Linked DNA regions of Halorhodospira halophila. The protein of the gene in region 1 binds, or shares a complex with, the protein of each later gene. Links are inferred from orthologs where the notes say so. Each region holds a gene or a part of one and is shown on either strand. Other genes may lie near its edges.

Evidence for each region. Proteins that work in one complex are often made in the same cells at the same time.
Region 2: the proteins of trxB (region 1) and trxA are in contact, whole or in part, in a crystal structure (PDB 1F6M), measured with the Escherichia coli proteins. The link is inferred for Halorhodospira halophila from one-to-one orthologs.

What each region holds. Positions count from the first base shown.
Region 1 is NZ_NHSN01000032.1:34,144-39,900, forward strand. What follows is about bases 1,455-4,278. They hold trxB (thioredoxin-disulfide reductase), read left to right. Parts: upstream 1,455-2,297; coding sequence 2,298-3,260; downstream 3,261-4,278. Other genes in these bases: CCR79_RS12145 (AmpG family muropeptide MFS transporter), read left to right, coding at 1,455-2,223. In the rest of the region: CCR79_RS12140 (potassium channel family protein), read left to right, coding at 1-823; more of CCR79_RS12145, read left to right, coding at 820-1,454; CCR79_RS13730 (CBS domain-containing protein), read left to right, coding at 4,761-5,141; ppc (phosphoenolpyruvate carboxylase), read left to right, coding at 5,187-5,757.
Region 2 is NZ_NHSN01000025.1:346,794-350,937, reverse strand. What follows is about bases 1,468-4,144. They hold trxA (thioredoxin TrxA), read left to right. Parts: upstream 1,468-2,481; coding sequence 2,482-2,808; downstream 2,809-4,144. Other genes in these bases: rho (transcription termination factor Rho), read left to right, coding at 2,915-4,144; CCR79_RS10975 (hypothetical protein), read left to right, coding at 1,908-2,279; cysQ (3'(2'),5'-bisphosphate nucleotidase CysQ), read left to right, coding at 1,468-1,810. In the rest of the region: CCR79_RS10990 (acetate/propionate family kinase), read left to right, coding at 1-337; ADP compounds hydrolase NudE, read left to right, coding at 403-957; more of cysQ, read left to right, coding at 986-1,467. UniProt on the Escherichia coli protein: Participates in various redox reactions through the reversible oxidation of its active center dithiol to a disulfide and catalyzes dithiol-disulfide exchange reactions.

The DNA.
Region 1 (5,757 bases):
GCTGATCTGTGGCTACGGGCGCTTCGGCAAGGCGGTCTGCCGGCGGCTCGACAAGGTCAACGTGCCCTACACCGTTATCGAGCGGACCCCGGAGCAGACCGGCGCGCCGGAGGGCACCATCTATGGCAAGGGGACCGAGGCGGTGACCCTGCGCGAGGCCGGCGTCGAGCAGGCCGAGGCGGTGCTCGCCGGCACCGACGACGATGCCGACAACCTCTCCATCGTCATGACCGCGCGGGACATCAAGCCGGACCTCTACCTCGCCGCCCGCGAGAACCAGATGGCCCACCGGCCGCTGTTCAAGGCGGCGCAGCTGCAAATGCCGGTGGAACCGAGCTACCTGATCGCCACGCGCATGCTGAGCCTGATCACGGCACCGCTGCTGCCGGAATTCCTACGCATCGCACGCGGGTTCGACCGAAGCTGGCACGCCGCGGTGGCCCGACGCATCCGCGAGGTCAGTGGTGGCCGGGTTCCGGAGATCTGGACCCTGGAGGTGAGCGAGCACCGCAGCCCGGCGATCCTTGAACTCCGTCACGAGGGCACCGAGGTGGCCATCGGCGATATCCTGGCTGACCCCCAGCAGAGCGGCCAGGGCATGAACACGGTGGCGCTGCTGTTGGTCCGCCCGGAGGCCGTGGTCCCCCTGCCCGATCTGCAGGTGCCCCTGGAACCGGGGGACCGGCTGCTGTGCTGCGGGACCACCGAGGCGCGCGCGCAGCTGCGCTGGACCCTGTTCCACCGCAACACGCTGCGCTATCTGACCACCGGCGAGCAGCGCCCCGACGGCTCCATCTGGCGCTGGCTGGGGGAGCGCCGGTGAGCGAGGAGGCAGCCCCCACCGCACCGGCCGAGCGCAACGGCTACGCCGGGCTGCGGGTCTATCTGCACCCGCGGGTCATCGCCATGGCCTTCCTCGGCTTCTCGGCGGGGCTGCCGCTGCTACTGGTCGGCGGCACGTTCACCGCGTGGCTCCAGGACATGGGCGTCGAGCTGGCCGCCATCGGCTTTCTCAGCTGGGTGGGGATCGCCCACAGCATCAAGGTGGTCTGGGCGCCCTTCGTCGATCGCCTCACCCTGCCGGTGCTCGGCCCCTGGATGGGGCGGCGCCGCTCCTGGATGCTGCTCGCGCAGCTGATCGTGGCCAGCTCACTGCTCGGTATGGCACTGACCGACCCCACCGAGTACCTGGGCCTGGTGGCCGTGTTCGCCGTCGCCGCCGCCTTCGGCTCAGCCACCCAGGACGTGGCCATCGACGCCTACCGGGTCGAGGCCGCCGCCCGCCATCGGCAGGCGGCCATGGCGGCCACCTATGTCTTTGGCTACCGCATCGCCCTGCTCGCCGCCGGGGCCGGAGCGTTGCACCTGGCCGCCTGGGGCAACTGGACCCTGGCGTACAGCGGCATGGCGCTGCTCATGGGCGTGGGCCTGACCACAACGCTGCTCATCCGCGAGCCGCAGGTGGCCGTCAGCCGCGACACGCGGCAATTGGAGCAGCGGGTCGTCGACTACCTGGAGCGGACCCCGCACCGGGGCCTGCGCCGGCGGATTACGGCCTGGCTGATCGGCGCCGTGCTCTGCCCCTTCGCCGATTTCTTCAAGCGCTTCGGCCTCCCGGTGGCCATCATCATCCTGCTGTTCGTCGCCACCTTCCGCGTCAGCGACATCGTCATGGGCGTGATGGCCAACCCGTTCTACCTGGACCTGGGCTTTACCAAGGACCAGATCGCCAACATCGCGGCGGCCTTCGGCCTCGCCATGACCCTTTTCGGCGCCGCCCTCGGCGGCGTCATGGTCAGCCGCGTGGGCATCGCGCCGATGCTCATCGCCACCGCCATCCTGGCGCCACTGACCAACCTCACCTTCTCGTGGCTGGCGACACTGGGTCCGGAGATCCACGGCCTGATCGCGGCCATCGTGGCCGACAACGTCACCGGCGGCATGGCGATCGCGGTCTTCCTCGCCTACCTGGCGAGCCTGACCAACACCGCCTATACGGCCACACAGTACGCGCTGTTCAGCTCGCTGATGACGTTGCCGGGTCAGTTCCTCGGCGGTTTCACCGGGGTCGTCGCCGAGCAGGTGGGCTGGGTCCACTTCTTCATGATCTCTGCCGCCGCCGGGCTCCCGGCGATCGCCCTGGCCCTGGTCCTGCTGCGCTACGCCCACCCGGACCGCATCCACCGACCGGGACGCGACGGCGTAGAGACACCCTTGCAATAGCGCTAACATATCCCCGGCCGCGCGCGCCGGGCGTGCGGTGCATCCACCCCTGCAAACAGACGAGTCGTGACCCCATGGCCCAACAGAGCAAGCATTGCAACGTGCTGATCCTCGGCTCCGGCCCGGCCGGCTACACCGCGGCCATCTACGCCGCGCGGGCCAATCTCGATCCGGTCCTGGTCACCGGCATGGAGATGGGCGGCCAGCTGACCACCACCACGGAGGTCGACAACTGGCCCGGCGAGCCGGAAGGCATTCAGGGTCCGGAACTCATGGACCGCATGCGCCGCCAGGCCGAGCGCTTCAACACCGAGATCATCTTCGACCACATCCACACCGCAAGCGTGGCCGGGCAGCCGATCACCCTGGAGGGCGACCAGCATCGCTACACCTGCGACGCGCTGATCATCGCCACCGGGGCGAGCGCCAAGTACCTCGGCCTGGCGTCCGAGAAGCAATTCATGGGCAAGGGCGTGTCGGCGTGCGCCACCTGCGACGGCTTCTTCTACCGCAATCAGCCGGTTGCGGTGGTCGGCGGCGGCAACACCGCCGTCCAGGAGGCGCTGTACCTGGCGAACATCTGCTCCCACGTCACCCTGGTGCACCGACGCAACAACCTGCGCGCCGAGAAGATCCTCCAGCGCCAGCTCATGGAGCGGGTCGAGCAGGGGCGCGTCGATATCTGCTGGAACCGGGCCCTGGAGGAGGTCGTCGGTGACGACAGCGGCGTGAACGGCGTGCGCCTGCGCCATACGGAAAGCGGCGAGATCGCTGAACGCGAGGTCTCGGGCGTCTTCATCGCCATCGGCCACTCCCCCAATACCGGGCTGTTCGAGGGTCAGCTGGCCATGTCCGGCGGCTACATCCGGGTCAACAGCGGCCTGGACGGCAACGCCACGGTGACGAGCGTCCCGGGTGTGTTCGCCGCCGGCGACGTCTGCGACCACGTCTATCGCCAAGCGGTCACCTCGGCCGGCACCGGCTGCATGGCCGCGCTGGACGTGGAGCGTTACCTGGAGCGGCTCGCCCATTCTTGATTGGCCCCGGGGGCTGATTGAGAATAGAGCCCGTTTGTCACAGGCGCCGGGACCGCGGCCAAAAGCCGGACCGGCCACGCGCCGCCGAAAGGAAATCCAGCGGGAGGAGCCATGAGCCAACAAATCCAGTACCCCGAGGGCGGCCAGAAGATCACCGTCGGGTCCGACGGCCGACTTCAGGTCCCGGACAACCCGATCATCGGTTACGTCGAGGGCGACGGCATCGGGCCCGATATCAACCGCGCCTGCATGCGCATCTGGGACGCCGCGGTCGAGAAGGCCTACGGCGGGCGGCGCAAGATCCACTGGGCCGAGCTGTACATGGGCGAGAAAGCCGCCGCCCTGTACGACGGCAACTACTTCCCCGATGAGACCAAGGCCGCCCTGAAGGACGTACTCATCTCCATCAAGGGGCCCCTGACCACGCCGGTGGGCGGCGGCTTCCGGTCGCTGAACGTCTCCCTGCGCCAGGAGCTCGATCTGTACGCCTGCGTCCGCCCGGTGCGCCACTACGCCGGTGTCCCCTCGCCGCTGCAGCGCCCCGAGGACATCGACGTGGTGATCTTCCGCGAGAACACCGAGGACGTCTACGCCGGGATCGAGTACCAGGCCGGCAGCGCCGACAACGAGAAGGTCGCCCGCTTCCTGCGCGAGGAGATGGGCGAGACGTTCTTCGACGGCGCCGGTCTCGGCGTCAAGCCGATCAGCCCGTTCGGGACCAAGCGCCTGGTGCGCAAGGCGATCGAGTACGCCATCGAGCATAACCGCGAGAGCGTCACCCTGGTGCACAAGGGCAACATCATGAAGTACACCGAGGGGGCTTTCCGCACCTGGGGCTACGAGGTCGCCCGCGAGGAGTTCCCGGACCAGACCATCACCGAGGAGGAGCTCTACGCCACCTACGGCGGCAAGCGCCCCGAGGGCAAGATCGTCATCAAGGACCGCATCGCGGACATCATGTTCCAGCTCATGCTGCTGCGGCCCAACGAGTTCGACGTCCTCGCCACCATGAACCTCAACGGCGACTACCTCTCGGACGCCATCGCCGCCGAGGTCGGAGGCGTGGGCATCGCGCCGGGCGCCAACATGTCCGACAACGTGGCGGTATTCGAGGCCACCCACGGCACCGCGCCGAAGTACGCCAACCAGGACAAGGTCAATCCCGGCTCGCTGCTGTTCTCGGGCGTCATGCTGCTCGAGCACATCGGCTGGAGCGAGGCAGCCGACCTGATCCGCGCCGCCTACGAGAAGGTGGTCGGCGCCGGGATCGTCACCTACGACTTCGCCCGCTCGCTGCAGGGCGCCACCGAGGTGAAGACCAGCCAGTTCGCCGACGCGCTGATCGATCAGATGCACGGCACCATCGACATCGACCGCATCCAGCGCGAGCGCGAGGAGGCGATCGAGGCCGAGCGCCAGGCCCGCGAGCAGCGCCGGGTGGTCGCGCCACTCGAGGAGATGGTCGCCTCGGGCCGGGTGCCGCACACGGTGGCCGACCTCATGAACCCGAACCTGGTCACCATGTCCGGCGATACCAGCGTCGAGGACGCCATGCACCTGATGCGCGAGCGGCGGATCTCCTCGGTGGTGGTCCAGCCCGCGCCGGACGAGGCCGACGGCATGGGCATCATGACCCAGCGCGACGTCATCAGCCGGGTGGTCTCGGCCACCAAGCAACCGAGCCAGGTACGCATCTCGGAGGTGGCTACGCGGCCGCTGATCACCGTACCCGAGGACACCTCGCTGCTCGACTGCGCCGAGCGCATGGGCGCGGAGAACATCCGGCGCATGGTGGTCATCGACACCCAGGGCCGGCCGATCGGGATCATCTCCGATACCGACATCTTCGCCAGCGTCGAGCAGTTCGGGCTGCCCGAGTAGGCCGAGTGACCACGCAACCACCCCAAGCAGGCGGGGCGCAACGGCATGGAAGAGCATCAGGATAGCGACAGCGCCCTGCGCGAAGACATCCGGGACCTCGGCGAGTTGCTCGGTGCCACCCTGCGCGAGCAGGGCGGCGCCGAGCTCTACGAGACCGTCGAGCGCGTCCGGGTGCTGGCCAAGACGGCCCGCGCCGGGGACGACGAAGCTGCGCAGGAGCTCGAACGGACCCTGTCGGAACTGCCGCCCGAACAGGTCACCCCGGTGGCCCGGGCCTTCTCGCAGTTCCTGAACCTGGCCAACATCGCCGAGCAGCATCACCGGGTGCGGCGCAGCCGCGAGTGGGCCCGTACCCCCGAGGCCCGACCGCTGTTCGGCTCCCTGGCCGAGACCGTCCCCCGACTGGCCGCCGACATGGAGCCCGAGCAGCTCCACGAGGCCATCTGCAGCATGGACATCAACCTAGTGTTCACCGCGCACCCGACCGAGGTGCAGCGGCGGACCATGCTGCAGAAGTACAACCGCATCGCCGGGCTGCTGGACAACCGCGACCGCTTCGGCCAGACGCCCACGGAGGTGGCCGAGACGCGGCTGGCGCTCAAGCGCGAGATCACCG
Region 2 (4,144 bases), on another replicon or contig:
CGCCGACATGCGCGTGCTCCTCGACAGCGACGACCCGGCCGCCGAAGAGGCGGTGGATCTCTTCTGCCACCGTACGCTGCGCGAGATCGGTGGCCTGGCTGCGGTCCTCGGCGGGCTGGACGCTGTGGTCTTCACCGCCGGGATCGGCGAGCACGCCACGCCGGTGCGCCGGCGCATCCTCGAGGGGCTGGCCTGGCTCGGCCTGGAGCTCGACGGCGCCGCCAACGAGGCCGGTGGACCCCGGCTGACCGCGGCGGGCAGCGCCCTTCGCGCCTGGGTTATCCCCACCGACGAGGAGCGGGTCATCGCCGCCCACACCGCCCGCCTGGCCGCCTGAGGCGGCGCTCGCCGCCGCCGGGGCGGGGGATGTACAATGGCCCGACGCGAAGAAAGGCAGGGCCGATGAGCGATCGCTACCCGGAGACGCTCCACCGCAGCACCGTTGCCCGCTCGCGGCTGTTTCGCATCGAGTCGGTGGGGCTGCGCTTTCGTAACGGCGTCGAGGTGGAGTACGAGCGACTGGGGGGCAGCGCAGCCGGGGCGGTGCTGGTGGTCCCGGTGAACACCCGTGGCGAGGTGCTGCTCATCCGCGAGTACGCCGCCGGCACCGAGTGCTACGAGCTGGGGCTGCCCAAAGGCCGCGTGGAGCCCGAGGAGGACCCGCTGCGCGCTGCCAACCGCGAGCTCATGGAGGAGGTCGGCTACGGCGCCGAGCGGCTCACCGTGCTGCGCAGCGTCACCCTGGCGCCCGCCTACTTCAGTCACCGCACGCAGCTCATCCTCGCCGAGGGGCTCTACGAGCATCCCCTGCCCGGTGATGAGCCGGAGCCGATCGAGGTGGTGCCCTGGCCGCTGGAAGAGCTGGAACGGCTCCTCGGGCAGGCCGATCTGACCGAGGCGCGCTCGATTACCGCGCTGTTCCTGGCGCGGGATCACCTGGCGGCGCGCACGGCGTAATGCGCGCCCGAACGACACGGAAGGGATGATGGCAGAGCAACAGTGGCAGCGCTGGCTGGCGCCGGTGCAGGAGATCGCCGAGCAGGCCGGTGAGCGCATCATGGCGGTGTACCGCACCGCCGACTTCGAGGTAGAGGCCAAGGCGGACGACAGCCCGTTGACCCGGGCCGACCAGGCGGCCCACGACGCCATCCGGGCCGGGTTGGGCGGCCTGACCCCCGATCTGCCGCAGCTCTCGGAGGAGGGCGAGGACATCGAGCCGGCCGAGCGCGCGGCGTGGGGGCAGTACTGGCTGATCGACCCGCTGGACGGCACCCGGGAGTTCATCAAGCGCAACGGTGAGTTCACCGTGAACATCGCGCTGGTCGACGGCGGTCGCCCGGTGCTCGGCGTGGTGCACGCCCCGGATCTGGGGGTGACCTGGGCGGCTGCGGCAGGCGCCGGTGCTTGGCGCGAGGCCGGCGGAGAGCGGCGCGGCATCCGCACCCGGGCGGCCGAGCCGCCGCTGACCGCCGTGGTCAGCCGCTCCCACCGCGAGGCGGCGGTGTCCGATATCCTCGCCCGGCTGGGCGATTACCGCGAACTCTCGGTGGGCAGCTCGCTGAAGATCTGCCGCATTGCCGAGGGCGAGGCCGACCTGTACCCGCGCTTCGGGCCCACCTGCGAGTGGGACACCGGTGCGGCGCAGTGCGTGCTGGAGGCCGCCGGCGGTCGCCTGATGGACGTCGGCGGGGACCCGCTGCGTTACAACACCGGGGCGTCGCTGCTCAATCCCGATTTCATCGCCGTGGGCGACCCGGCCTACGACTGGGCGCGCATTACCGACGGCCTGCCCTGGGAGGCGCGACGCTAGGCCGCCAGCGGGGTACTTGTGATTGTGGAGTCTCACCCGCATCATTATAGGATCATAGCCTGTCCCGTAGCGGAGGTAACCGGAATTGGCCGAGTCCATGGCCCCCCTGGAAGAGGTGGAAGCGCAGCTGACCCGTATCAGCCACTGCGTCGCCGAGGCGGTGGCGGCGGTCTGCAGCGACCCGGGCGCCTCGCCGGTGCTGCGGGCGGTGTTCGAGGAGCTGCTGCGCAAGAGTGAGGCGACACTCAACTGCGTCGAGTGTCAGCGCTTGTGCTGTTTCCGCGCCCGGGTGATCGAACTCGAGCAGGCGGCGGATTCGGCACGCGCCGCAGCCATCGCCGACGAAGGCGCCGGCGAGCAGACCCAGGAGCGGATCCTCGCCGCCCACGACGCCCTGCGCGACCTCAAACAGGTGGCAGAGCGTGGTCTGCGCTGCTGCGAAGCGCTCGGCGCCTGCCAGCGCAGTTGACACGCTGGCCGAGGGCCGCTATTTTCCGTCCTACTACAACCGCGCGTCGCGCGCCGGCTCTTTTGGCAGCGCAGCGCCCAATCCCGCATTCGGCCCCCTTGTCGGGATCCTCGGTTCCAATCAGCGAGCGGTTTCCAATTTTCCGAGCCCCGCGCAGCGGCTCCGCCCATATCGACGCAATCGAACCTGGAGGTCTTCTACCGTGAGCGACGCAATCGTGCACGCCACCGACCAGAATTTCGAGCAGGAAGTGCTTCAAGCCAGCGTGCCGGTGCTGGTGGATTACTGGGCCGAGTGGTGTGGCCCGTGCAAGATGATCGGCCCCATTCTCGAAGAGATCGCTGCCGATTACGGCGACCGCCTCAAGGTGGTCAAGCTGAACATCGACGAGAACCCGGAAACGCCGCCGAAGTACGGCATCCGCGGGATCCCCACGCTGATGCTGTTCAAGGGCGGGAACGTCGAGGCCACCAAGGTCGGCGCGCTGTCCAAGTCCCAGCTGACCGCGTTCATCGACAGCAACCTGTAGCGAAACCGCCGCGGCGCCGCCCCCGGATGCAGTCCCGCGCTACCGCGCCCCTGCGGACCTCCGGCGGGACGGCGCCCCCGTGACCCTCCCCACGCCGAAGCGAACCATGAATCTCACCGAGCTCAAGAGAAAGCCAGCCACCGAACTCCTGGAGATCGCCCAGTCCATGGGCATTGAGGGCACTGCCCGCTCCCGGAAGCAGGACATCATCTTTGCCATCCTCAAGGCCCACGCCAAGAACGGCGACTCCATCTACGGCGACGGCGTCCTCGAGATCCTCCAGGACGGCTTCGGCTTCCTGCGCTCCGCCGATGCCTCGTACATGGCCGGGCCCGACGATATCTACGTCTCGCCCAGCCAGATCCGGCGCTTTGCGCTGCGTACCGGGGACACCATCACCGGCAAGATCCGCCCGCCCAAGGATGGCGAGCGCTACTTCGCGCTGCTCAAGGTTGACCAGATCAACTTCGAGCCGCCGGAGGCGGCCAAGAACAAGGTCCTCTTCGAGAACCTGACGCCGCTCTTTACCCGCGACCGCATGCGCATGGAGCGGGGCAACGGCTCCACCGAGGACCTCACCGCCCGCGTCATCGATCTGGTCGCCCCCATCGGCAAGGGCCAGCGTGGCCTGATCGTCTCGCCGCCGAAGGCCGGCAAGACGATGATGCTCCAGAACGTCGCCCAGAGCATCACCTACAACTACCCCGAGTGCTACCTCATCGTCCTGCTCATCGACGAGCGGCCCGAGGAGGTCACCGAGTTCGCCCGCTCGGTGCTCAGCGCCGAGACCGTCTCCTCCACCTTCGACGAGCCGGCCTCGCGCCACGTCCAGGTCGCCGAGATGGTCATCGAGAAGGCCAAGCGCCTGGTCGAGCATAAGAAGGACGTGGTCATCCTGCTCGACTCCGTCACCCGCCTGGCGCGCGCCTATAATACGGTAGTGCCGTCCTCCGGCAAGGTGCTAACCGGCGGTGTCGACGCCAACGCCCTGCACCGGCCCAAGCGCTTCTTCGGCGCGGCGCGCAATGTCGAGGAGGGCGGCAGCCTGACCATCCTCGCCACCGCGCTGGTGGAGACCGGCTCGCGCATGGACGAGGTGATCTACGAGGAGTTCAAGGGCACCGGCAACATGGAGCTGCACATGGACCGGAAGATCGCCGAGAAGCGCATCTACCCGGCCATCCACCTCAACCGCTCCGGGACCCGCCGCGAGGAACTGCTGATGACGCCGGAGGAGCTGCAGAAGACCTGGATCCTGCGCAAGCTCTTGAACAACATGGACGAAGTCGCCGCCATCGAGTTCCTCCTCGACAAGCTCAAGGACACCAAGACCAAC